2 regions of the Paenibacillus sp. EKM10P genome follow, and region 1 is predicted to be linked to the other one. Evidence: predicted binding sites of a transcription regulator. Region 1 holds the regulator's gene; the other holds the start of a gene.
The links. The regulator NrdR, encoded in region 1, represses ribonucleotide reductase genes. The targets are predictions, from matches to a motif close to AACACNATATATNGTGTT.
Positions count from the first base shown of each region.

Region 1 (3,231 bases):
CCGGAAAAAGCACCGTGTCGGCTCTTTTGGTCGCCAAGGGTGCGCTGCTGATCGACGCAGATGCCATTGCCCGGGAAGTTATGCTTCCGGGGCATCCGGTGCTGGCGGCGGTCATACAGCATTTTGGACAAGCTATAGTAAACACTGACGGAACCCTGCACCGCAAAAGACTGGGAGAGATTGTATTCAGAGATCCTGTACAGCGACAGGCACTTAACGATATTACGCATCCTGCTATTCGTGAGGAAATGCGTCTGCGCATGGAAGCTTATGAACGGGAGCAGCCGGACAAGCTTGTTTTGGCAGATATCCCGTTAATGTATGAGTCTGGGCTGGAGAGCCTGTACGAGGAAATTATGGTTGTATATGTACCACGTGATGTTCAGCTCCGACGTCTGATGCTCAGAGACGGTCTGACAGAAGAGCAAGCCGAGCTTCGTTTGTCCGCACAAATGGATATCGAGCAGAAAAAAAATTTAGCTGATATTGTTATTGATAATAGCGGAACACAGTCTGAGACGCAGATGCAAATTGATCAGTTTTGGCAGCGAAAGGGACTTGCATGAACATTTTACGTAAGAAAAGAGTCCTGCTCATTTTGTTTGTCGGATTTGTCCTGATTCTGTTCCTCAACTCGAATTGGATGTCCTGGTTTTACCCGATTCAATATAAGGATGAGATTCGGCAGTATTCACAGACCTATGAAGTGGACCCATTTTTGGTGGCGTCTATTATCCGTGTGGAAACAAATTTTAAAACCAGCAAGCAGTCACACAAGGGGGCGCTGGGGCTTATGCAGATTATGCCGAACACAGCCAATTGGATTATGGAGAGTGCCCAGATTCAGAAGGTCCCGCTGGATAGTGTCAAGCACGAGCCCGGCACCAATATTGAGCTGGGGACCTGGTATCTGCATAACCTGTCTATGAAGTTTCAGGATAATCCTGTGGTCATCGTAGCGGCTTATAATGCTGGTCCAGGTAAAGTTCAGGAATGGCTAGATCAGGGGGTGTGGGATGGCAAAGAAGAGTCCATTAAGCAAATCCCTTTTGGTGAGACACGGCATTATGTACAGCGAGTCATCTATTACTACAGGCAATATACAAAAATTTATAATGAGTTTTAAGGGACAGGTTAATGACAACATGAGCCTTTTCGCTTTAAAATGAAAAAAAGCGCAGGACAGGCTGTTTTTAGCAGCCTATCCCTACACTTTTTCGTATTACTTCTTCATTATTACCGAGATTATTGGTATTGTCCTGCCAATTGTTGTTCGGCGATCGTTACGAGGCGTTTTGTGATGTAGCCCCCGATCGAACCGTTCTCATAGGAAGTCATGTTACCTTGGTATCCATCTTGAGGAATGCTGATACCCAGCTCTTGAGCGATTTCATATTTCATTTGCTCCAGAGCACCGGAGGATCTGCTGACTACCAGGTTGTTGGAGTTGCCATTGTTTCCTTGTGCCATTGTTGTTCACCTCCTCGCGACGTGGTAAACATATTATGATCCGTTTCGACAAAATTATTACTAAAAAGCTTCGGGAATTTATTGGAAAAAGGAAGTGATGAGATTATGAAGTGCCCGTATTGCGCTTACAACGGCACGAAAGTGTTGGATTCGCGACCAGCGAATGATAATAAGTCCATCCGACGCCGCCGCGAATGCGAACAGTGTGCCAGGCGTTTTACCACCTTTGAAATGGTGGAAGAGACCCCACTGATGGTCATCAAAAAAGATGGCAGCCGTGAAGAGTTTAGCCGTGATAAAATGCTGCGCGGTCTCATTCGAGCCTGTGAGAAGCGTCCAGTATCAGTCGAGCAGCTCGATCTGATTGTATCTCAGGTGGAGAACGCCATTCGCAACACGGCAGCCACAGAGGTGGATAGCCAGCAGATTGGTGAGCTGGTCATGGAACAGCTCTATCCTGTGGATGAAGTGGCCTACGTACGCTTTGCGTCCGTCTATCGGCAGTTCAAAGACATCAATATGTTTATGAAGGAACTGAAAACACTGTTATCCAAAGATACAGACAGCGACTGATCGCTGACTGTATCTTTTTAGGGCCGTGGCGGGAAGATGTTAATATTTTTTTTATAAAAGTATTGACACAGGGTCGAATATTTTATATGATATAGAAGTCGCTTGAAACGTTAATTAACTTACATGAGACGGGGCCTTAGCTCAGCTGGGAGAGCGCATCGCTGGCAGCGATGAGGTCAGGGGTTCGATCCCCCTAGGCTCCACCATAATTTTATATGGACTCTTAGCTCAGTTGGTAGAGCAGTTGACTCTTAATCAATTGGTCCAGGGTTCGAGTCCCTGAGAGTCCATCCTTTAAAAAAACGGCAGAAATGCCGTTTTTTTGCTGTTTATATATCTATTCCCGGTCTAATAGAGTATACAGCAGTTTCAAGCTTAATGCTGACTAACAAAATCGGCGAGAATTTGTAGATAATCATCACTCACCAATTGTCTGGGGGCAAATACGGCGGTTAAGAAGGTTAGGGACTTGGAATGCGTGATGTACTCATTCATCATGGAATGGTCAACTTTTGGCAAATGAATGACAGACAGCAGCTCTGGAGATATCTTTTGGCGATATACTCGCTCGGTGTCTTTTACATCTACGTTCATATCTTTCCCAGCCAGAACCAAGAGTACAGGAGATTTAAAGTAGCTTAATTCTTCCGTAGAATCAGAACGAAAATTTTTGCCTATAAAGCTCCATCTTTCTTTGGAAATGATATCGTTAGGACTGGCTATGCTTAGGTATTCTTCATAGGAAGCATGATTTTTCAGTAATTGTAGAACCTTATGGTCGTAGTCCAGTCTCTTTTTAATTTGCTGCGGGCTAGCTCCTTCTTGTTCCAACTCTTTTTTTGTGTTAAATCGCCCTTGTGTAATCCAATTCACAGCCGGCGATACAAGGATGCTGAATGCAATATCATGCTCCTCTTTAACGATTTTCGGAATGACCCAGCCTGCTTGACTGGCTCCCCAAAGGCCGATTTTGTGCTTATCAATCATCGGTAAGGTTTTGGCCCAGTCAACTGCATATCGAATCTCCTGTGCCCGGTCCTCCATACTTTGCTCCAGCCAATCGCCTGGAGCGCGGTTAATACCGGGCTTATTCAGGGATAAGGAAGCATACCCCTTAGAAGCAAACCTTTCCCACAGTGGTTTGTATCCATCATCATAGGTGTCATTGATTGGACCATCTCCATGGAC
Region 1 is NZ_JAALET010000001.1:825,967-829,197, forward strand. It holds gene coaE (dephospho-CoA kinase) at 1-566, shown strand, start outside; gene HFE01_RS03765 (lytic transglycosylase domain-containing protein) at 563-1,126, shown strand; gene HFE01_RS03770 (alpha/beta-type small acid-soluble spore protein) at 1,246-1,470, opposite strand; gene nrdR (transcriptional regulator NrdR) at 1,576-2,043, shown strand; tRNA gene HFE01_RS03780 (tRNA-Ala) at 2,174-2,249, shown strand; tRNA gene HFE01_RS03785 (tRNA-Lys) at 2,261-2,333, shown strand; gene HFE01_RS03790 (alpha/beta hydrolase family protein) at 2,419-3,231, opposite strand, start outside.

Region 2 (3,231 bases), 160 kb from region 1:
TGCGCCTGATTTGCGTTACTTTTGTTCATAATATATGGATAGCCAGACTCCAACTGAATCATGGCAATTTTCGTCAGCATATCACGTGCGCTCATCGCTATTTTTTTCTTCACTCGATCGTCAGCGAGCAGCGTATCGTACATTTCATCCAGATCCATGTCGTCCAAATGTGTTCCATAAGCCTTAAACACACTATAAGGTGCAAATACATGCAGCGGTTCATTATCCTGTGCCAGCTTGTAAAAGCGGTTCGGCACCAGCAATCCGATCGAAAGTGTCTTGAGACGTACTCTTTCATCAGCATTGATTTTTTTACTATCCAGGAACTCCAGTACGTCCCATCCGAAAATGTTGTAATAGGCAGCGCCAGAGCCTTTACGTTGACCCATTTGATCTGCGTAGGAGAAACCATCTTCCATCAGCTTCAGCACAGGCATAATGCCTTTTGCTGCGCCTTCAACACCTTTAATCGCCTCGCCGCGTGACCGCAGTTTCGACAGGTTAACTGCAACACCGCCGCCAATTTTGGACAATTGCATGCAAGTGTTCAATACATAGTTGATTGAGTTCAGAGAGTCATCCATTTCGAGCAAGAAGCAGGACACCAATTCCCCACGGCGGCTTTTGCCAGCGTTCAGGAAGGTTGGTGTAGCTGGCTGAAGACGTTGCTCCATCATCGAGCGGGACAACAGGCGCGCCGTATCGGCGTTACCGCGTCCCAAATGCAGGGCGACAGCAGCCACCCGGTCAGGGTAGTGTTCCAGATAGACTTTACGGTCGTTACTCTTCATTGCATAATCAGTATAAAACTTGGATGCTGCCATATAGGAAGGGAATTTAAAATTATAGCTATGAGTGATATGGAAAATATCATTAATTTCATCAGCTGTATAGCTGTTATAGAAATTTTCGTAATAATCATTCTCAATCATATACAGCACTTGAGCAGCTGTGTCAGCAAACTTCAAACTCCGTTCTTGAACTTCCTTCATAAATTCTGCTACAGCCTCTTGGTCCTTTTCCAATTGGAAAAAGCCGTCTGTATCGCGTTTCATCAACATGTTGTTCAATTCAATATGCCGCAACTCGGCTCACCTCCTGTTTAAAACGCTCCACATCTCCGAACGTTCCAGATAATTCAAATTTGCTAATCACGGGGACATTATAATGGTCGGCAATCAAATCCGCACTTTTGGCAAATTTCTCACCCCAGTTACGGTTGCCGCTTGCAGCTACACCAACAAGGTTTTGTGCATTTTTTTTCAAAAATGAAGATACCCTCTCAGGTATCTGCCCAAACCCGGTTGTATATGTAATGAGTACGTAAGGTTCTTCTATAGTCATTTGCTCCTCAATCTGAACCGCCGGAAGCTTGAGCTTGTTTATAAATCTTTTTACATTGCCGGTCTTGGAATCATAAGCAATCAGCATGGTGTGCAACCTCCTTAACAATTAACGAAAAAAAGAAAACGGCATTGCCAAGAGACCCATCATAGCTGTTCATAGCTGTAATCCCTTGCTGGCTGCGCCATTTAAGATTTTTGACTCTATATTTACATGTATTTTCATACCTTTATCTTCAAGATATCGGGCATAAATACGTTTTTTACACTATATTTAGAGTACATTTTCTATTTTATATCTATATATAGTTTTGTCAATCGGTCTAGAGAGGCTCAGAGGACCCAGATCGGGTGTAAGTCCAAGCAGGGTGCGGAAAAGAGCGAAAGAACTTTTTTTTCGTAAGTATGTTAAAAAAGTATTGGAGTTTTTTAAGCTGAGGATGTACGATTTGTCAATGGGCAATAGAATGGAAAATTTACATTTTACTGTAGAAAGGATGAAGCAAATGGGAAGTGGTTTTATGGCATTTCAACCGTTTAGTATTATCTTTTTTGTCGTGTTTGGACTCATTGCTTTTGTAATCATTATGGGAATTGTCAAATCGATAAGTGCAGGTCTTTCCAATCAAGCAGCCGAACAGGTCCAACGTTCTTGCAAGGTTGTGGATAAGCGAACGAGAGTGCGTGGGGGATCAGGCAATTTTTCAGCTTCGACCGATTACTATATCACCTTTGAATTTGACAGGGGGGAGCGTAAGGAGCTGGAGGTGAAGGATACGGACTTCGGAATGATTGTAATCGGGGATCGCGGGGAGGTTCATTATAAAGGTACACGGTTCCTGGAGTTTGTGAGATTAATGGGAGCGTAAAAGGGGGACAGGGTGATAGAGTATTACCAGAACCAATACATAATAGGGAGGAAGCTGACGATGCCACATATCATTGGAGCACGAATTGTATTAAGAGAGTACCGTCAGGAGGATATACCTGATATCCGAAGATGGGTTAATGACCCGGCAATCACACATGGATTAAGCGACGTATTTATCTATCCGCATTCACAGGCTAATAGTGAATCTTTTGTACAGATGATGATTGACGGCAACTCTGAGATCAAGGGCTTTGTCATTGCACATAAAGATACACTGGACTATATTGGACAACTCGATTTATTCAAAATCAACTGGGTAAATCGGCACGCCACCCTTGGTATTGTAATCGGGCGCGACGGTGATCTGGGCAAAGGATATGGGCGGGAAGCGATACGATTGATACAAAAATTTGCATTTCATTCACTGAATCTGCATCGGCTGGAGCTGGAGGTGTATGCGTTCAATGAACGTGCATATCGTTGCTATCTGGCATGTGGCTTTAAGGAGGAAGGCCGACTACGAGAAAAGCTATTCAGGGAAGGACAGTACTATGACATCATTCAGATGGGGATGTTGCGAAGTGAATATGAGGCTGTAGAGCAAGCGAAGGAGCCCTGAAAGTGAGGCCACATAAGCTATTTTACTCCGTCAGTTTTCTTCAATTTTTTATGAGTGAAATCACGGGGACTACACTCATCCTATTTCTGTTAGCTAAAGGACTTTCTCTGCAAAGTGCAAACTTCTTGCTGGTTGTATTCTTTGTAAGTACTTTTCTGTTTGAAATACCAACAGGAGCTATTGCGGACAAGTATGGAAGAAAAATTTCTGTTGTTCTGGGGCTTTGTTGTTTTCTAGTCTACAGTGTGTTGTTCGTTTGGGTAGATCACATGTGGCTGCTTGTGTTCGCACAAGTCTTTGGGGGTCTGGCAATATGCTTGCAATCAGGCTCGTTGGAATCCTGGGTTGTGGAAAACAGCGATAAGCCGATGGAAGTTCTTTTTACAACCTCTAACAGT
Region 2 is NZ_JAALET010000001.1:985,373-988,603, forward strand. It holds gene nrdE (class 1b ribonucleoside-diphosphate reductase subunit alpha) at 1-1,085, opposite strand, end outside; gene nrdI (class Ib ribonucleoside-diphosphate reductase assembly flavoprotein NrdI) at 1,072-1,431, opposite strand; gene HFE01_RS04580 (DUF2500 domain-containing protein) at 1,850-2,212, shown strand; gene HFE01_RS04585 (GNAT family N-acetyltransferase) at 2,273-2,833, shown strand; gene HFE01_RS04590 (MFS transporter) at 2,836-3,231, shown strand, end outside.
Region 2: the regulator NrdR is predicted to act here: its motif matches at 1,608-1,625, upstream of nrdI (class Ib ribonucleoside-diphosphate reductase assembly flavoprotein NrdI).